3 regions of the Halomonas sp. MCCC 1A11062 genome follow, and region 1 is predicted to be linked to each of the others. Evidence: predicted binding sites of a transcription regulator. Region 1 holds the regulator's gene; each other region holds the start of a gene.

What was found. The regulator sigma-54, encoded in region 1, starts transcription at its own class of promoters, with help from an activator protein. The targets are predictions, from matches to a motif close to TGGCACNNNNNTTGCTNT.
Region 2: the regulator sigma-54 is predicted to act here: its motif matches at 1,646-1,663, upstream of urtA (urea ABC transporter substrate-binding protein).
Region 3: the regulator sigma-54 is predicted to act here: its motif matches at 2,272-2,289, upstream of HOP58_RS01825 (amino acid ABC transporter substrate-binding protein).

Annotation. Positions count from the first base shown of each region.
Region 1 is NZ_JABFTW010000004.1:46,436-53,316, reverse strand. It holds gene HOP58_RS05655 (HAD hydrolase family protein) at 1-10, shown strand, start outside; gene lptC (LPS export ABC transporter periplasmic protein LptC) at 24-644, shown strand; gene lptA (lipopolysaccharide transport periplasmic protein LptA) at 722-1,168, shown strand; gene lptB (LPS export ABC transporter ATP-binding protein) at 1,176-1,901, shown strand; gene HOP58_RS05635 (RNA polymerase factor sigma-54) at 2,078-3,499, shown strand; gene raiA (ribosome-associated translation inhibitor RaiA) at 3,608-3,916, shown strand; gene ptsN (PTS IIA-like nitrogen regulatory protein PtsN) at 3,923-4,393, shown strand; gene rapZ (RNase adapter RapZ) at 4,440-5,360, shown strand; gene HOP58_RS05615 (HPr family phosphocarrier protein) at 5,363-5,632, shown strand; gene pmbA (metalloprotease PmbA) at 5,651-6,881, opposite strand, start outside.
Region 2 is NZ_JABFTW010000009.1:125,616-132,496, reverse strand. It holds gene HOP58_RS12035 (tripartite tricarboxylate transporter permease) at 1-1,410, shown strand, start outside; gene urtA (urea ABC transporter substrate-binding protein) at 1,774-3,099, shown strand; gene urtB (urea ABC transporter permease subunit UrtB) at 3,174-4,877, shown strand; gene urtC (urea ABC transporter permease subunit UrtC) at 4,881-6,023, shown strand; gene urtD (urea ABC transporter ATP-binding protein UrtD) at 6,020-6,859, shown strand; gene urtE (urea ABC transporter ATP-binding subunit UrtE) at 6,859-6,881, shown strand, end outside.
Region 3 is NZ_JABFTW010000001.1:398,805-405,685, forward strand. It holds gene ahpC (alkyl hydroperoxide reductase subunit C) at 1-68, shown strand, start outside; gene ahpF (alkyl hydroperoxide reductase subunit F) at 445-2,001, shown strand; gene HOP58_RS01825 (amino acid ABC transporter substrate-binding protein) at 2,356-3,384, shown strand; gene HOP58_RS01830 (amino acid ABC transporter permease) at 3,494-4,684, shown strand; gene HOP58_RS01835 (amino acid ABC transporter permease) at 4,695-5,795, shown strand; gene HOP58_RS01840 (amino acid ABC transporter ATP-binding protein) at 5,846-6,574, shown strand; gene HOP58_RS01845 (diguanylate cyclase) at 6,552-6,881, opposite strand, start outside.

The sequences.
Region 1 (6,881 bases):
CAAGCGCTGAGGTCGCCCCGCCGATGCTGCGTCGTCTGCCGCGCCCCTCGTTCCGTATCTGGCTGTTTCTGCTGCTGCTGGCTCTGGGCGGCCTGATCACCTGGCTGGACCCATGGCGGCCCCCACCCCCCGGCCCGGTACCCACCGACGAAGCCGGCGAGCCCGACTACTTCCTGGAGCAGGCCCGCCTGACACGCTTCGATTTCGAAGGCCGCGCTCATCAGCGGCTGGAGAGCCCGCGCCTGGTACACACCCCCCACGACGACGTGACACGTGCCGTCACGCCGCTGGCGCACCTGATCGACCGCGAAGGACGACAGTGGGTGGCGAACAGCCAGGAGGGGCGGCTCGGCCCGGGCGGCAACCCGCTGACCTTGACCGGCGACGCACGGCTCTTCGCCCCCGAGGAGCGCTGGCAACTCGATACCGAGGTGCTGCACTACGACGCCAATGTCGGACACGCCTGGAGCGATACGCCGGCGCTGCTGCAGCAACCGCCGCAGCACATGCGCGGCGAACGCTTCGACGTCTGGATCCATGACAACCGGGCACGATTGACCGACAATGTGCGCGGCTATCATCCCCCGGAAGGCGCTCAGCCGGGACAGGCCGACCCCGTCACCCTGGAGGAACTCACGCCATGAAGCGACGCAAGCTTCCAACGCCACGCATGCTGCTCACCCTGGCATTGATCGGCCTGGCATGGAGCCCTGCCGCGAGCATGGCCCAGCAGCGCGACGCCGACCAGCCCATCCATATCGAGGCCGACCGGCTCGATCTCGACGATGTCGCCGGCACGGCGGTCTACACCGGCGACGTGGACATTCGCCAGGGCACCATGCGTATCACCGGCGACCGCGTCGAGCTCCGGCGCAACGCGGCCGGAGAGTTGTCACGCGCCACGGCCCGCGGCGAGCGCGCCTACCTCGAACAGCAGCCCGACCCCGATCAGCCCGTGGTCCGCGGCTGGGGACGTACCGTCATCTATCACGCGGCCGAACGCCGCGTCGAACTGATCGACCGCGCCGAGCTGCACCAGGGTGGGGACACCTTCGATGGCGGCTATCTCGAGTACTTCCTCGACCGTCGCGTGGTTCAGGCCCGCGCCGAGAGCGAAGGCGTCGAAGGACGCCAACGCATTCGCATGACCCTGCAGCCGGAGCGCTGAGATGGCGATGAAGACCCTGCACGCCCGTCACCTGGCGAAAAGCTACAAGCGCCGGCGCGTGGTGCACGACATCAGTCTCTCCATCGAACAGGGCTGCGTGGTGGGGCTGCTCGGCCCCAACGGAGCCGGCAAGACCACCTCGTTCTACATGATCGTGGGGCTGGTCAAGGCCGATGCCGGCAACGTCTGCATCGACGATCTAGATCTTTCGAAGAGTGCCATGCACGAGCGCGCCAAGGCGGGCATCGGCTACCTGCCTCAGGAAGCTTCGATCTTCCGCAAGCTCTCGGTGGCCGACAACATCATGGCAATCCTGGAAACACGCAAGGACCTGGATCGTCAGGGGCGTCAGCAGCGCCTGGAGCAGCTGCTGGAGGACTTTCACGTCACGCACATCCGCGACAACCTGGGCATGAGCCTGTCCGGGGGTGAGCGGCGGCGAGTGGAAATCGCTCGGGCGCTGGCCACCGAGCCGGCCTTCATTCTGCTGGACGAGCCCTTTGCCGGGGTCGACCCGATCTCGGTGGGCGAGATCAAGGGCATCATCCGCCAGCTGAAGGCCCGCGACATCGGCGTGCTGATCACCGATCACAACGTTCGCGAGACGCTGGACATCTGCGATTCGGCCTATATCGTCGGCGACGGCCAGATCATCGCGGAAGGTGACGCCGAAGCCATCCTGGCCAACCGGCGCGTGCGCGAAGTCTATCTCGGCGAGGACTTCCGGCTATAGCGCTCTCGCGCCCATAACGCATTCTTCGCCGACAAGCAAGAATCTGATCTTAAATTAAAAGCTTCTAACAGGCATGAATATTGCCGATGGCATGCTTATTGCAGCCTCGAGCTCTTGCAAGTGATCCTCGGCCAGTCTAGGGTAGAGTCTTTCCGGCAAATGAGCCCATTATTCTCATGGCCATGAAAGCATCATTGCAACTGCGAGTCGGCACTCAGCTGACCATGACACCACAGCTACAGCAGGCCATCGCGCTGCTGCAGCTCTCCACCCTGGACTTGCGCCAGGAGATCCAGCAAGCTCTCGAGTCCAATCCCATGCTGGAGCTCGACGACGGCTTCGGCGAACAGGCCGTCAGCGAACCCCAGAGCGACGACTGGGCCAGCGAAATTCCCGGTGAGCTCTCCACCGACAGCGACTGGACGGATACCTATCCCGATCATGGCAGCGGCGCCGCCGGCGCCACCGGTGAAGGCCCCGACTTCGAACGCCAGGCCTCTGGGCAGACGCTGGCCGGCCACCTGATGTGGCAGTTGGCGATGATCGATGTGAACGAGCGTCAGCGCCAGATTGCCGAGAGCCTGATCGATGCCGTGGACGGCACCGGCTACCTGACCCAGCCGCTGGAAGAGATCCGCGACGGCCTGCGGCGCCAGGGCCTCGAGGGGTTGCCCACCCGCGAGGTCGAGCAGGTGCTGCTGCGCCTGCAGCAGTTCGAACCCACCGGTGTCTTCGCCCGGGATCTACGCGAATGCCTGATGCTGCAGCTCGCCACCCTGCCTGACGACACTCCCCTGCTGCCCCAGGCACGCCGCCTGGTGCGCCAGTTTCTCGAGGCCTTGGCCGCCGACGACCGCCGCCTGCTCAAGCGCCGCCTGAGCCTGGACGACGAGGCCCTCGACGACGCCATTGCCCTGGTACGCTCCCTGAACCCCCGCCCCGGCAGCGACTATGCCGAGGTCGGCAGCAACTACATCACCCCCGACCTGGTCGCCTATCACGACGAGTCCGGCTGGCGCGTAGAGCTCAATGCCGAAGCGCTGCCACGGCTGCGCATCCAGCCCGACTACGTCGCCCTGGTGCGGCGCGCCGACAAGAGCCAGGACAACCAGTTTCTCAAGGACCACCTTCAGGAAGCTCGCTGGCTGATGAAGAGCCTGGCCAGCCGTAACGACACCCTGCTGCGGGTGGGGCGCGAGATCATGGCCCGCCAGATCGACTTCCTGGAGCAGGGCGAGGAGGCGATGAAGCCCCTGGTGCTGGCCGACATCGCCCAGGCCGTGGAGATGCACGAGTCGACCATATCGCGGGTGACGACGCAGAAGTTCATCCACACGCCGCGCGGCGTATTCGAACTGAAGTATTTCTTCTCCAGCCATGTCGGCGGCAACGGCGAGGGGGACGCTCACTCCAGCACCGCGATTCGCGCCCGCATTCGCAAGCTGATCGCCGACGAGCCACCGCGCAAGCCGCTCTCGGACAGCCGCCTGGTGGAGCTGCTGGCCGACGACGGCATTCAGGTGGCGCGCCGCACCGTGGCCAAGTATCGTGAAGCGCTGGGGATACCCTCCTCGAGCGAACGCAAGCGCTTTCGTTGAAGTCGAAACGCAGCGTTGACAGCGGACAAGAGCGTCGTTCGGAGGGGTTTGCAAGGAGGCAAAAAGGGTTACAATCAAACCACCACTCGAAGGACGAAGGAGCTTGTCATGCAAGTCAACATCACCGGCCATCATGTTGAACTGACCGATTCCCTGCGTGACTACGTGAGCGAGAAGCTTAGCCGCGTCCAACGGCACTACGACAACATCACCAACGTCCAGGTCACCCTGTCCATCGAGAAGGAGCGCCAACAGGCCGCCTGCACGCTGCATGCCGCCGGTGCCGACCTGCATGCCGAAGCCTCCGACCCGGACATGTACGCCGCCATCGATGCGCTGACCGACAAGCTCGACCGCCAATTGGTCAAGCACAAGGAAAAGGCCCAGGCCCGCGCCCAGGGCGCCGGCATTCGCTGAGTTGCCATGACACTGGAAACCATACTGCCCCCTGAACGCGCGCTGTTCGACGTTCCCGGGGGCAGCAAGAAGAGGGTGCTGGAGTTTTTCAGCACCTTCATTGCGCAGAACACCCCGAGCCTCGATAGCCAGGAGGTCTTCGGCCGATTGATCGGCCGTGAGCGACTGGGCAGCACCGGCATCGGCAACGGCGTCGCCATTCCGCATGCGCGAAGCCCGCACTGCCACAGCCCAGTCGCCGCCTTCCTCAAGCTGGCCGAGCCCATCGATTTCGACGCCATCGACGGCGAACCGGTCGACTTGGTCTTCGTGCTGCTGGTACCCGAGGAGGCCGACGATACGCATCTGTCGCTGCTGAGCCAGGTAGCCGGCGTGATGAACGATGCCGAGACCCGTTCACGGCTGCGCAAGTGCGAAAGCCAGCGCGAACTTCACGAGCGTCTGATCGACGCCATCCGACGACAGTCTTCGGCCTGACCGCTACCCCTTGCCGCTCGGCCAGCCCCTGATCAGGAGAAACGTAATGCAGCTTGTGATCATCAGCGGCCGCTCAGGCTCCGGCAAGTCGATCGCACTGCAGGCGCTCGAAGACATCGGCTACTACGCCATCGACAACCTTCCGGCGATGCTGCTCGGCTCGCTGGTCGACGAACTGCGCGGCTCACCCACGGTACAGCAGTGCATCGCCGTGAGCATCGATGCACGCAATCTTCCTCACGCGCTGGAACGGTTCCCCAGGCTGCTGGAGGAGCTGCGCGCCAAGCAGGTCGACTGTCAGATCGTCTACCTAACCACCGATGCGCGGATCCTGATCGAGCGCTACTCCGCCACCCGGCGCCGGCACCCGCTGACCCGCGACAGGGACATGACCCTGAGCGAAGCCATCGAAACGGAAGACACGACACTGAGCGAGATTCGCAACCTCGCCGACCTGATCATCGATACGTCGCGGCTTTCGGTGCACGATCTGCGCGGGCGCATCACCGAGCAGGTGGCCAGCCATCGTGCCGACCAGCTGACCCTCACGGTGGAGTCGTTCGGTTTCAAGGGTGGCGTACCGCTCGACGCTGACATCGTGTTCGACGCCCGCTGTCTGCCCAATCCGTACTGGGACCCGCGCTTGCGTGCGGCGACCGGTCGCGAAGCGAGTATCGTGGAGTTCCTCGAACAGTATCCGCTGGTTCACCAGATGCACGAGGACATCGTCGCCTGGGTAGAACGCTGGCTGCCGGCCTATCGCGACAGCCATCGTAGCTACCTCACGGTGGCCATCGGCTGCACCGGCGGCCAGCATCGCTCGGTGTATCTGGCCGAACGTCTCGCCCGACACCTCGCCCAGCAGCAGCCCGACGTGCGTCTGCGCCACCGCGAACTCGGCATTCATATACCGGTCACTGCCACGCAGGAGACGACCGCAGCGCCATCCGAACGCAAGGAAACCTGAGCGTGCCCAGCCGCAAGCTGACCCTGACCAACAAACGCGGCCTCCATGCACGTGCTGCCACCAAGCTGGTTCAGTGCTGCCAGCCCTTCGATGCACGCGTGTTCGTCTGCCGGGGAGCCCAGCAGGCCGACGCCACCAACATCATGGCCCTGCTGATGCTTGGCGCTCCCTGCGGCACTGAACTCGATATCAGCGCCGAGGGAACGGATGCGGAAGCGGTACTCGAAGCCATCGAGGCTCTATTCGAGGCCCGCTTCGATGAGGATCTTTAGGAATGGCCTATAGGCGGCTCAGCCTCCGGCAACGGTCATCTCGTCGATCAGCCAGCTACCGGTGTGAATGCTGCCGCGGGTGTCGATGTCGCTGCCCACGGCCTGCAAGCCCTTGAACATCGCCTCGAGATTGCCGGCGATGGTGAACTCCTCGACCGGGTATTGGATCTCGCCGTTCTCGACCCAGAAGCCGGCCGCGCCGCGGGAGTAATCACCGGTCACGCCGTTCACCCCCTGCCCCATCAGCTCGGTCACCAGCACCCCACGTCCCATGCGGGCGAGCAGCTCCTCACGCGACGCCAACGGTGCCGCGATTCGCAGATTGCGGGCGCCTCCCGCATTGCCCGTGGTCTGCAGGCCCAGGCGCCGTGCGCTGTAGGCCGACAGCATGTAGCTGGCCAGACGCCCCTCTTCGATGAAAACGTTGTCGCGGGTCTGCACGCCGTCGTTGTCGAACGGGGAACTGGCCATGGCACCGCGCTCCATGGGCCGCTCGCCCAGCGTGAACCAGTCGGGAAACAGCCTGTCTCCCAACCGATCGCACAAAAACGACGCCTGACGATAGAGCGAACCGCCGGCGATGGAGCTCATCAAATGACCGACGAGACCGCTGGCGACGGTGGCATCGAACATCACCGGCAGGCGCCCGGTGGCGGGTCGACGCGCCCCCAGTCGCTGCAGGGTGCGCTCGGCCGCCTTCCTGCCCACTGCCCCGGCGTCCCGCAGCTCATGCGGATTGCGCGCACTGGTGTAGTCGTAGTCGCGCTGCATGCCGTTCGCGTCCTCGGCGATCAACATGCAGGAGAGCGAGTGACGGCTACCGCGCTGGCTGCCGAGAAAACCATGACTGTTGGCGTAGACCCTTACTCCTTCGCCACTGGAGAGCGAGGCGCCCTCCGATTGGCGTATGCCCGCCTCGGCGCAACCCGCTGCTTCGCAGGCCAGCGCCAGCTCGATAGCCTGTTCGGTGGTGAGCGGCCAGGGGTGGTGCACGTCCAGGTCGGGCAGCTCGGTAGCCATCAGCTCGGCGTCGGCCAGCCCTGCCGCGGGGTCCTCACCGGTGTAGAGGGCAATGGCCATGGCCTTCTCCACGACCTCGCGGATCGACGCCTCGCCGGCATCGGTGGAGGAAGCGCTGCCCTTGTGGCCACGCAGGTAGACGGTAACGGCGATACCCTGGTCGCGGGAAAGTTCGACGGATTCCACCTCGCCTTCGCGCACGCTGATGCCGATACCCTGGTCGACGCTG
Region 2 (6,881 bases), on a different contig from region 1:
TTTGCCGGTACCATCATCGGCATGCTACCGGGTCTGGGGCCGATCAGCGCCCTGGCCCTGATGATTCCGCTGACCTTTGGCATGGAGCCGTCCTCGGGCCTGATCCTGATGGCGGGGGTTTACTACGGTGCGATCTTCGGCGGCTCGACCTCGTCGATCCTGCTCAATGCCCCTGGCGTGGCAGGTACGGTGGCGACCTCCTTCGACGGCTATCCCATGGCCAAGCAGGGCATGGCGGGCAAGGCGCTGGCCATTGCCGCCTACGCGTCGTTCATTGGCGGCACCGTTTCCATCATCTTCCTGATGCTGGTGGCGCCGTTGCTGGGTCGGGTAGCGGTAAGCTTCGGCCCCGCCGAATACTTCTCGTTGATGGTGCTGGGCCTTACCGCGGTGGTGTCGCTGTCCGACAAGTCGCTGATCAAGGGACTGATCGCTGCCGTGGTCGGGGTGATGATCTCGATCATGGGTATCGACCTGCAGACCGGTACCGAGCGTTTCACCTTCGGCACCGTGCATTTGCTGGATGGCATCGACTTCCTGGTCGTGGCGCTGGGTATATTCGCCCTGACCGAGGTATTCTTCATGCTGCTCAGAGGCGGTGGCGGCAAGGAGCAGCCGCGCAATGCCATCGGCTCGCTCAAGCTGTCGAAGTCGGAAGTGAAGGAGATTGCGGCACCGATCGGCCGCAGCTCGATCCTGGGTTTCTTCACCGGTGTGCTGCCGGGGGCTGGCGCCACCATCGGCTCCTTCCTGGGCTATAGCATGGAGAAGCGTCTGGCCAAGGATGGAGACACCTTCGGCAAGGGCAACATCAAGGGCGTGGCGGCACCCGAGTCGGCCAACAACGCGGCTTGTACCGGCTCCTTCGTGCCGCTGCTGACGCTGGGCGTGCCCGGCTCCGGCTCTACCGCGGTGCTGCTGGGTGCGCTGCTGGTGATGGGCGTGTCTCCCGGTCCGGCCATGCTGGTGGATCGTCCCGACGTCTTCTGGGGCGTGGTGGCGAGCATGTACCTGGGTAACATTTTCCTGTTGGTGCTCAACCTGCCGCTGATACCGCTGATCGCCAAGATCCTCGACATGCCTCGACCGTTGCTGCTGTCGCTGATCCTTATCTTCTGCATGCTTGGTGTCTACGGCATGAGCTTCAGCGTCTTCGATCTGCTGCTCCTGCTCGGCTTCGGCCTGTTGGGGCTGGGCATGCGCCTGTTCGGCTTCCCGGCCGCTCCGCTGATCTTGGCGCTGATTCTCGGCGACATCATGGAGGAGTCCATGCGCCGGGCGCTGCAGATCTCCGGCGGTGACTGGTCGATCTTCATCGACAAGCCGATTTCCATGTGGCTGCTGATCATTGCCGCGCTGTCGCTGACTCTGCCGCTGATCAAGCGCATGATGGCACGCCGCAGCGTCTGACAACCCGAACCTTCCTGCCTTTGAAACGGGGGTGCCGAGCGATCGGCGCCCCCGCTTTCGTTTCCGCTTCTTCCCACTGCACCGCCATGGTGCTTCGTGGTGGTGCAGTCGCTACGTCGTGGCGCGTTCATGGCGCCCAAAGCTGCACGTCTGAGGTGCGTAGGTGACGCATTTTTACTTGGCAGCTTTGTGCAACTAAATGTCACGCAAAGAATTTTTAGAGCTTGCCGCATCATGGCGCACGCTTTGCAACGACAGGATGCCTAGCGCTGTGTAGCCAATGCCGGCTGCACATGATCCCTCACAACAAGTCCCTCCCTCAGAGGGCGCAAGGAGGTTCGCTTGAACGCTTCTCGACGCATCATGCCTTTCCCGCTTCGTTCCACCACCCTGGCTCTGATGGCAGCGGTTTCCCTCGCGTCCGCCAGTCAGGCCCTGGCCGAGGAAGGCCCCATCAAGGTGGGCATCCTGCACTCGCTATCCGGCACCATGGCCATCAGCGAATCGACCCTGAAAGACACCGTGGAGATGCTGATCGCGCAGCAGAACGAGCAGGGCGGTCTGCTGGGACGTCAGCTCGAAGCTGTGGTGGTGGATCCGGCCTCGAACTGGCCGCTGTTCGCCGAGCGGGCGCGTGAGCTGCTCGAACAGCACCAAGTGGACGTGGTCTTCGGCAACTGGACCTCGGTATCGCGCAAGGCGGTGCTGCCGGTGTTCGAGGAGCTCAACGGTCTGCTGTTCTACCCCGTGCAGTACGAGGGTGAGGAGTCTTCCGAGAACGTCTTCTACACCGGGGCGGCCCCCAACCAGCAGGCCATTCCGGCCGTGGACTACCTGATCAACGAGATGGGAATCGAGCGCTTCGCGCTGCTCGGCACCGACTACGTCTATCCGCGTACCACCAACCGCATCCTCGAGGCCTACCTCAAGGAAGAGCACGGCGTGGCGGATGACGACATCATGATCAACTACACCCCCTTCGGGCACAGCGACTGGCAGAACATCGTCGCCGAGGTGCGTCGCTTCGGCAGCGAGGGCAAGCCCACCGCGGTGGTCTCCACCATCAACGGCGACGCCAACGTGCCGTTTTACCGTGAGCTGGGCAACCAGGGCGTGGACGCCGGCGACATCCCCGTCATCGCCTTCTCGGTGGGTGAGCAGGAACTGACCGGTGTCGACACTGCACCGCTGGTCGGCCATCTGGCCGCCTGGAACTACTTCATGAGCGTGGACACCGATGCCAACTACGACTTCATCGACGCCTGGATCGAGTGGACCGGCGACGAAGAGGCGGTGACCAACGATCCGATGGAGGCCCATTACATCGGCTTCAACATGTGGGCCGAGGCGGTACGCAAGGCAGGCACCACCGATCCCGATGCCATCAAGGACGCCATCATTGGCGTGGTGGTACCCAATCTCTCCGGCAGCTATGCGGCGATGATGCCCAACCACCACATCACCAAACCGGTGCTGATCGGTGAGATCCAGGACAACGGCCAGTTCGACATCGTATGGCAGACGCCCTCCACGGTTGCCGGCGATGCCTGGTCCGATTACCTGCCGGGCTCCCGCGATCTGATGGCCGATTGGCAGGCGCCGATGCGCTGCGGCAACTTCAATGTCGCTACCGGTCGCTGTGGTGGCAGCACGGCTGCCGAAGAGGCCGAAGCGGCGCTCGCCGAGTAAGCAGTACCCCGCCCCCCGCTGCCCAAGTGCAGCGGGGGAGCACGCCTTCTCCATCGTTTCCGAGGAACGCTCCGATGAGATACCCCCCCATGCTTGGGCCAGCGACGGCCGGGGCGAGGGCCGGCACCGATGCCGCCGAGGATGAACGTACCTCCCAGAGCCGGGGCTCATGGCTGCTGGCTCTCGCTCTGAGCCTCGTGCTGGTGCTCGGCCTCTCCATCACGACCCCCGCTGCGGCCCAGGAAGCCGCGCCGAACGACGATGCCGCCGCCATGACGCTGCTCGAGTCGCTGGATGTCGATTCGTTTCCCGCCAAGGGCGAGGCCATCGATGCCATCGTTCACAGCGACGATCCCCGCGCCCGCGACTGGCTGCAGGCACTGCTCGACGGCCGCCTGCAGCGCGCCGGTGACGGCCGCTTCGTGGTGGTGCTGGACAATACCGGACGTGACTGGCCGGTACAGGATGCGCTGAGCGGTGAGCCGCTGGGCCAGATGTCTCGCCGCGAGCTGGACCGCATCGGCATCAACAACGCGCTGCGTAACCAGCTGCGCAGTGCCATTGCCGTGGTCGATCTCTACGCCGCCGACGTCGGGCTGCGCCGCGCTTCCGCCGAACGTCTGCTGGGTGAAGTCGATGGCGATCTGGCCGGTCCGCTGGCCGAGGTAATTGAAGAGGAGCCTGATGCGCGGGTGCGCGGACGCCTGGTTCAGGCACTGGCAATTTACCGTCTCGAACAGGGTGAGCTCGCGGCCATAGACGACCTGCAGGGCAGCCTGCACTCCCGGGTACGTGTGGCCCTCAACCGTGCCGCCAACGGCGACGATCCGATCGTGGCCGACGCCGCCCGTGAGGCATTGAACGGCATCGAACAGATGCTCAAGGTCAACCGTGCCGCAGAGACGCTCTACTTCGGTCTTTCGCTCGGCTCGGTGCTGGTGCTCGCCGCCATCGGCCTGGCCATCACCTTCGGGGTGATGGGGGTGATCAACATGGCTCATGGCGAGCTGATCATGCTGGGCGCCTATACCACCTGGGCCATGCAGCAACTGCTACCCGGTCAGCCGGGGCTGGCCCTGATACTGGCGATTCCCGCCGGGTTCATGGTCGCGGCGCTGGCGGGTATCGCCATCGAGCGCGGCGTCATTCAGTTCTTGAAAGGGCGGCCGCTGGAAACGCTCCTGGCCACCTTCGGTATCAGTCTGATCCTGCAGCAACTGGTGCGCACCGGTATTTCACCGCTCAACCGTACCGTGATCACACCGGAGTGGATGAGCGGCTCCATCGCCGTCAACGATGCGCTCTCTCTGACGCTCAACCGTATGTATGTGCTCGGCTTCGCCCTGGTGGTGTTCGCTGCACTGATGCTGATCATGCGCCGTACCCGCCTGGGGCTCGAGGTGCGGGCGGTGACCCAGAACCGCGCCATGGCGCGCTCCATGGGCATCCGCGCCACCCGAGTCGACATTCTCACCTTTGCCCTGGGTTCCGGAGTGGCGGGGCTGGCCGGCGTTGCGCTCAGCCAGCTCACCAACGTGGGGCCCAACCTGGGCCAGAACTACATCATCGACTCCTTCATGGTGGTGGTGTTCGGCGGCGTCGGCAATCTGTGGGGCACCCTGGTGGCGGGCCTCTCGCTGGGCGTGATCAATCAGGTTCTCGAACCCTGGGCCGGGGCCGTGATGGCCAAGATCATCGTGCTGGTGTTCATCATCCTGTTCATTCAAAAGCGCCCCCGCGGACTCTTCCCGCAGAAGGGCCGGGCGGCGGAGGGCTGATCCATGGATTCTTCTCGACTCTGGTTGCTACGGCCGTTCGGTGAGCGCTCGACGCTGATCTTTCTCGGCGTGCTGCTGGCCGCCATGACGCTGGTGACGTTGCTGCATGTGGCGCTGCCACCGGGGCATCCCCTCTATGTCAATGCTTATACCGTTAACTTGTTCGGCAAGTATCTGAGCTATGCGCTGCTGGCGGTGGCGGTGGATCTGGTATGGGGCTATCTCGGTATCTTGAGCCTCGGGCACGGCGCCTTCTTCGCTCTGGGCGGCTACGCCATGGGCATGTACCTGATGCGTCAGATCGGCGACCGCGGCGTCTATGGCCACCCGGTGCTGCCCGATTTCATGGTGTTCCTCAACTGGGACAGTCTGCCGTGGTACTGGCTGGGCTTCGACATGGCCTGGTTCGCCTTTTTGATGGTGCTGCTGGTGCCGGGAGCGTTGGCGCTGGTGTTCGGATTCCTGGCATTCCGTTCGCGGGTCACCGGGGTCTACCTGTCGATCATCACCCAGGCGCTCACCTTCGCCCTGATGCTAGCCTTCTTCCGCAACGAGATGGGCTTCGGCGGTAGCGACGGTTTGACCGACTTCCGTGAGTTATTGGGCTTCAACCTGCGCAGCAGCGAGACCCGGCTGGGCCTGTTTCTGGCCTCAGGCGTGGCGCTGGCGCTGGGCTACGTGCTGTGTCGGGCCATCGTCACCAGCAAGCTGGGTCGGGTGTGTGTGGCGACCCGTGATGCCGAGGCTCGCACGCGCTTCCTCGGCTATCGGGTCGAGCGCTTCCAGCTGTTCGTGTTCGTGGTTTCGGCCATGCTGGCGGGGCTTGCCGGGGCGCTCTACGTGCCTCAGGTCGGCATCATCAACCCCAGCGAGTTCTCGCCGCTGTTCTCCATCGAGATCGTGCTGTGGGTGGCCCTCGGCGGACGGGCGACGCTCTACGGGGCAGTGATCGGGGCGATACTGGTCAACTACGCCAAGACGGTATTCACCGGGGCGATGCCGGACGCCTGGCTGTTCGCCCTGGGCGGACTCTTCGTGCTGGTCACGGTGTTCCTGCCCAAGGGCGTGGCAGGGCTGCTGGCGCTCAGGCTACGCCGCCGTCGCGACGCTGACGGTTCGTTTTCCGGCAAGGAGGCATCGGCATGAGCATTCTGCGTTCCCTGGCCAGCCGTGATCGGGTATTCGATTTTCTGGTGCCCGCGGAGTCGCCGGTAGACGTGCGGCACGGGCCGATCCTCTACCTGGAGGATGTGACGGTCAGCTTCGACGGCTTCAAGGCGATCAACGATCTCAACCTGACCATCGACGACGGCGAGCTACGCTGCATCATCGGACCCAACGGCGCCGGCAAGACCACCATGATGGACATCATCACCGGCAAGACCCGGCCCGACAGCGGCCAGGTGTGGTTCGGCAGCCGTCACGACCTGCTGAGCATGAACGAGCCGGATATCGCCAGTCTCGGCATCGGCCGCAAGTTCCAGAAACCGACGGTGTTCGAGGTGCTCACGGTGTTCGAGAACCTGGAGCTGGCGATGGCCGCCGACAAGCGCATCCTGCCCACGCTCACTGCGCGCATGAACGGTGAGATACGTGATCACATCGACGAGGTGCTGGAGATCATCGGCCTGAAGGCGCTGCACGCCCGCCCGGCGGGCATTCTTTCCCACGGCCAGAAGCAGTGGCTGGAGATCGGCATGCTGCTGATGCAACGACCGCGTCTGCTGCTGGTGGACGAACCGGTGGCCGGCATGACCGAGCAGGAGATGGAGCGTACCGCCGAACTGCTCACCGGGTTGGCGGGAAAACAATCTGTTGTCGTGGTCGAGCACGATATGGGTTTCGTGCGCTCCATCGCGCGCAAGGTGACGGTGCTGCATCAGGGCAGCGTACTGGCGGAGGGCAGCATGGATCAGGTCTCCAGTGACCCACGGGTGATCGAAGTCTACCTCGGTGCCGAAGTCGAGGAGGAGACGCTCTGATGCTGGCGATCGACAAGCTCAA
Region 3 (6,881 bases), on a different contig from region 1:
GCCCGGCCAAGTGGAAGGAAGGCGAGCAGACTCTCGCTCCCTCCTTGGATCTGGTCGGCAAGATCTAAGGAAACACTGATTCATTGCTGCGCTCGATATCTTGGCCACCGGCGGTGCTCGAAATCCTCACCTAGTACCGCATAGGCTCCGGTTGACTCGCAGCCTTCGGCTTCTCGCCCCTTCGGGGCCAGCCTACGGCTGTTTGTCGCTTCGCTCGGTACTGCGCTCCGGCGGTGGCCAACCTCTCATCGCTCGCGACATGAATCAGCAGTTCCCTAAGTCGAATCATCGCGAGGCTGCGAGCTGGCCTCGCGTTCCCGCCCGGGCATGTGCTGCCCGGGCGATTTTCCGATACGTGCAAGCCCATGCCTGTGCCGACGCCACGTCAGCGCTGAGAGCATCGTCTTGCCATTTTCCAGCCCAGACATGAAGGAAACCGCTGTCATGTTGGACGACAATCTGAAAAGTCAGCTAAAAGCCTACCTGCAGAAGGTCACGCAGCCGTTCGAGATCGTCGCATCCCTCGATGACGGCGCGAAATCCCAGGAGCTGCATGGGCTGCTGAAGGACATCGTCGCCCTGAGCGACAAGATCACCCTGCGCCTGGACGGTACGGATGCGCGCAAGCCTTCCTTCGCCCTGAACCGTCCCGGCGAGGAGCCCGGCGTGGTCTTCGCCGGTATCCCCATGGGCCACGAGTTCACCTCGCTGGTGCTGGCGCTGCTGCAGGTGGGCGGTCATCCGCCCAAGGTCAGCGACGACACCCTCGCCCAGATCAAGGCGCTCGAAGGCGAGTTCCACTTCGAGACCTACTACTCGCTGTCGTGCCAGAACTGCCCCGACGTGGTGCAGGCGCTCAACCTGATGGCCATCTTCAACCCGGGCGTGCGCCACGTCGCCATCGACGGCGCGCTGTTCCAGGACGAGGTCGAACAGCGCCAGATCATGTCGGTGCCGAGCATCTACCTCAACGGCGAACCCTTCGACCAGGGGCGCATGAGCCTGGAGCAGATCCTGGCCAAGGTCGACACCGGCGCGGCCCAGCGCGAGGCGGCCAAGCTCAACGAGAAGGATGCCTTCGACGTGCTGGTGGTGGGCGGTGGCCCGGCCGGCGCCGCAGCGGCCATCTACGCCGCGCGCAAGGGAATCCGCACCGGCGTGGCGGCCGAACGCTTCGGCGGCCAGGTGCTCGATACCATGGCCATCGAGAACTTCATCTCCGTGCCCTACACCGAAGGCCCCAAGCTGGCCGCGGCCCTCGAGCAGCACGTCACGGAGTATGAAGCCGACATCATGAACCTGCAGCGTGCGGTCAGGCTGATCCCGGCCTCCGACCAGGGCGGCGAGCATGAGGTGGAGTTCGCCTCCGGCGCGCGCCTCAAGAGCAAGACGCTAATTCTCTCTACCGGCGCCCGCTGGCGCGAGATGAACGTGCCAGGCGAGGCCGAGTACCGCAACAAGGGCGTGGCTTACTGCCCCCACTGCGATGGTCCGCTGTTCAAGGGCAAGCGCGTGGCGGTGATCGGCGGCGGCAACTCCGGCGTCGAGGCGGCCATCGATCTGGCTGGCATCGTCGGTCACGTAACGCTGATCGAGTTCATGGACGAGATGCGTGCCGACGCAGTGCTGCAAAAGAAGCTGCGCAGCCTGTCCAACGTCGAGATCATCCTCGGCGCGCGTACCACCGAAGTGAACGGCGACGGCACTCGGGTCAACGGCCTGACGTACGAGGAGCGTGCCAGCGGCGAGATCAAGCGGCTCGAGCTGGAGGGCATCTTCGTCCAGATCGGCCTGGTGCCCAATACCGAGTGGCTTACCGATTCGCCCATCGAGCTCTCATCGCGCGGCGAGATCGTGATCGACGAGCGCGGCATGACCTCGGTGCCCGGTATCTTTGCCGCCGGCGACGTCACCACCGTGCCCTACAAGCAGATCGTCATCGCCATGGGCGAGGGCTCGAAGGCCGCACTTGGCGCCTTCGACTATCTGATTCGCCACTGACGCCCTGATACGTCACTGACGTCCGCGGCCGGCAACGGGAACTCGTTGCCGGCCGCCGCTTCACTCGATGCCCCGCAGGCCATGACCTGCGGGGCATCGTCTTTTCAGCGGTCTCGATCTCCGCCTGTCGCTCCTCCTTCCAGGTGGCACTCTGCAGGTGCAAGTGGGCTGCCGGTAGGCTCTGGGCGCACTAAGGCGGTGCGTTCTCACAGGACGGATCGCCTTGGCTGCGACCGTTGAATAAGTGTTTTGCCTGCTCTATCCCTGTCCTGGAACAATCCTTGCTAAGGTGCTGGGCACATGCCCAGGCATGCATCACTCAAGAAGACCAATAACCCATCGAGGATATTTTTCATGCGTGACAACAAGAACAAGTGGCTACTGGCCACTTCCGCAGCGGCACTGGCACTGGGTAGCGCCTCCCTGGCTTCGGCCAACACCCTGCAGAACACCCTCGAGCGTGGCGCCGTCCAGTGTGGCGTCAGCGACGGCCTGCCGGGCTTCTCCGCCCCCGACGACCAGGGCGAATGGCAGGGGCTGGACGTCGATGTCTGTCGTGCCGTGGCAGCTGCGGTATTCGGCGATGCCGAAGCCGTGCGCTACATCTCCCTGAACGCCGTGGAGCGTTTCACCGCGCTGCAGTCCGGCGAGGTCGACATCCTTTCGCGCAACACCACCTGGACCACCACTCGCGATACCACTCTGGGTCTGAACTTCACCGGCGTGACCTTCTACGACGGTCAGGGTTTCCTCGTTTCGCGTGACCTCGGCGTGACCAGCGCCAAGGAACTCGACGGCGCTGCGGTCTGCACCCAGTCGGGCACCACCACCGAGCTCAACCTGGCGGACTACTTCCGTGCCAACGGCATGGAGTTCCAGCCCATCGTCTTCGATACCTCCGAGCAGACCGTGGGCGGCTTCGAAGCCGGTCGCTGTGACGTGCTGACCTCCGATACCTCCCAGCTCGCCGCGCTGCGTATCCAGCTCTCCGACCCGGATGGCGCCGTGGTCCTCTCCGACGTCATCTCCAAGGAGCCGCTGGGGCCGTCGGTGCGCCAGGGCGACGATCAGTGGTTCAACATCGTCAAGTGGGCGCTGTTCGCCATGATCAATGCCGAGGAGTATGGCATCACCAGCGAGAACGTCGACGAGATGCGCGAGTCTGACAACCCCAACATCGCTCGTCTGCTGGGACAGGACGGCAATTATGGTGAGGGCATGGGTCTCGACGCCAACTGGGCCTACAACATCATCAGCCAAGTGGGTAACTACGCCGAGAGCTACGACCGCAACGTGGGCATGGACTCACCGCTGCAGATCGAGCGTGGCGTGAACGCCCTGTGGACCGATGGCGGCATCATGTACGCTCCGCCGATTCGTTGATCGCCCGCCCGAGTCACCTGCGGTGCCTCGATCCAACCCTGCCCCGGCCTGGATACCCCCAGGCCGGGGTTTGATAACTGCTTGACGGATCCAGGCGGAGAGTCCCTTCATGTCCGTTCGTCCCAAAGCTCACTCGCTGGGCCCCAAACCGCCTTTCTGGCGCGACCGCGCCAAGCGCGCCCTGATCTTCCAGGCGCTGCTGGTTGCCGCTGTCGTCGCCTTTCTGCTCTACATCATCGGCAATACCCAGGACAACCTGGCCGCCCGCGGCATCACCACCGGCTTCGGCTTTCTCGACAGAACCGCCGGTTTCGGCATCGGCCAGACCCTGATCGAATATTCGTCCCAGAGCACCTACGGCCGTACCTTCGTGGTGGGCCTGCTCAATACGCTGCTGGTATCGGCACTGGGTGTCGTGGCCGCCACTATCATCGGCTTTATCGTCGGTATCGCGCGGCTGTCGCCCAACTGGCTGATCGCCCGACTGGCCAGCGGCTATATCGAGATATTCCGTAACATCCCGCTGCTGCTGCAGATATTCTTCTGGTACTTCGCCGTGTTGCGGGCCATGCCCGGTCCGCGCGATAGCCTGGCTTTCGGCGAAGTCATCTTTCTCAACGTGCGCGGGCTGTTTCTGCCCGAGCCGTTGTTCGAGTCGGGCTTCGGCCTGATCCCGCTGGCCTTCGGTGTCGCCGTCGTCGCCAGCATCGCGCTGACGATCTGGAACAAGCGCCGCCATGAAGCTACCGGTAAGCGCCTGCCTGCGGGCTGGATCTCGCTGGCCTTGATCGTCGGCCTGCCGCTATTCGTTCTGCTGGCGACCGGCGTACCCGTCACCTGGGACGTACCCGAGCTGCGCGGCTTCAACTTCCGCGGCGGCATCACCATCATCCCGGAGTTCCTCGCTCTGTGGCTGGCGCTCTCGATCTACACGGCGTCGTTCATCGCCGAGATCGTGCGCTCCGGTATCCAGGCGATCTCCCATGGTCAGACCGAAGCGGCCCAGGCGTTGAGCCTGCCGCAGAACCTGGTGCTGCGCCTGGTGGTGGTGCCTCAGGCGCTGCGCGTGATCATTCCGCCGCTGACCAGCCAGTACCTCAACCTGATCAAGAACTCCTCGCTGGCCACGGCCATCGGCTATCCCGACCTGGTCTCGGTATTCGCCGGTACCACGCTGAACCAGACGGGTCAGGCGATCGAGGTCATCGCCATGACCATGGCGGTCTATCTGACCATCAGCCTGCTGGTGTCGATGTTCATGAACTGGTTCAACGCCCGCGTGGCGCTGGTGGAACGCTAGGAGAGGCGCCATGACGATTCAATACAAGATGATCGAGGCGCGTCCTGCGCCGAGTAATACGGTGGGGCCTGTCGCCTGGTTGCGTGCCAACCTGTTCAGCGGGCCGGTGAACACCATTTTCACCCTGCTTGGCCTCTACCTGCTCTATCTGCTGCTGGTACCGACCATCCAGTGGGCCCTCATCAATGCCGACTGGGTCGGTACCACCCGAGACGACTGCTCACGGGAGGGGGCCTGCTGGGTTTTCGTCAGCACCCGTTTCACCCAGTTCATCTACGGCCTCTATCCGCGCAGCCAGATCTGGCGGGTCGATGTGACCTTCGCCGTCTTCGTCGGCATGATCGCCTGGCTGATGATTCCGCGCCTACCGTTCAAGCGCTGGGTGGCGCTGGCAACCCTGGTGGCCTTCCCGGTATTCGCCTACGTCATGCTCTACGGTGGCCACTTCGGCCTGCCCGTCGTGCAGACCCATCGCTGGGGCGGTCTGATGCTGACCCTGGTGCTGGCCGTGGTGGGCATGGTGGGAGCGCTGCCGATCGGTATCTTGCTGGCGCTCGGAAGGCGCTCTCAGATGCCCATCGTCAAGAGCTTCTGCGTGGTGTTCATCGAGTTCTGGCGCGGCGTGCCGTTGATCACGGTGCTGTTCATGGCCTCGGTGATGTTGCCGCTGTTCATGCCCACCGGCGTCAGCGTCGACCGCCTGATCCGCGCCTTCATCGGTATCACCCTGTTCCAGAGCGCCTACATGGCCGAGGTCATCCGTGGCGGGCTGCAGGCGATACCCCGCGGCCAGGAGGAAGCGGCGGCGGCGCTGGGCATGAGCTACTGGATGCGCATGGGCCTGATCGTGCTGCCCCAGGCGCTGAAAATGATGATTCCCGGTATCGTCAACACCTTCATCTCGCTGTTCAAGGACACCACCCTGGTCATGATCATCGGTCTGTTCGACCTGTTGGGCATCGTCCAGGCGGCACTGTCGGATTCCCGCTGGCTAGGCTTCGCCCTGGAGGGCTACGTGTTCGCCGCGTTCATGTTCTGGGTCTTCTGCTTCAGCATGTCGCGCTACAGTCAGTACCTCGAGCGGAAGCTGCACACCGGCCATAAGAGATAGGAATGAGAACAATGACTGAACAAGCAACCCAGGCCGGCAACGAGACCCCCATGGTCCAGATGCGTGGCGTCAACAAGTGGTACGGCGACTTCCACGTGCTGCGCGACATCGATCTCGAGGTCAAGCGCGGCGAGCGCATCGTCATCTGCGGCCCTTCGGGCTCGGGCAAGTCGACGCTGATCCGCTGCATCAACCATCTCGAGGAGCATCAGGCCGGCGAGATCGTGGTCGGCGGCATTCCGCTGACCCAGGACGTCAAGCGCATCGAGCAGATTCGCCGCAATGTGGGCATGGTGTTCCAGCACTTCAATCTCTTCCCGCACCTCACGGTGCTGGAGAACTGCTGTCTGGCGCCAATGTGGGTGCAGAAGAAGCCGCGGCGCGAGGCCGAGGAGCAGGCCATGCGCTACCTGGAGCGGGTGCGTATCGCCGAGCAGGCGCGCAAGTACCCGGGCCAGCTCTCCGGCGGCCAGCAGCAGCGCGTGGCGATCGCCCGCTCGCTGTGCATGCACCCCGAGGTGATGCTGTTCGACGAGCCCACCTCGGCGCTCGACCCGGAGATGATCAAGGAGGTGCTCGACGTCATGGTCGAGCTGGCCAACGAGGGCATGACCATGCTCTGCGTGACCCACGAGATGGGCTTCGCCAAGACCGTGGCCGACCGCGTGATCTTCATGGATCAGGGACAGATCATCGAGGAGAATGCGCCGGAGCCTTTCTTCAACAACCCGCAGTCCGAGCGTACCCAGCTCTTCCTCAGTCAGATCCTCGGTCACTAGGTGGCGAGACCGGCGGCGGTGTGGCTTGCTGCATCGCCGGCGTCGCCTGAGGATACGCCATGACACGGTTGCGTCCCGTGCGCTTGGCGGCATAGAGCGCCTGGTCGGCCTGAGTGCTGGCCAGGCTCTGGGCGTGCTCCAGATCCTCGCCGGGAATCAGCCGGGCGATACCGATGCTGATCGTGATGATGACGGGCGGTGCTGCGGCCATGCCCGCCAGCGGGGGAAGCGAAAAGGGGGTATCGGCGATGCTGGCCCTCAGACGTTCGCCCAGCAGCCACGCCAGAGCATCGTCGAGCCCACTGAC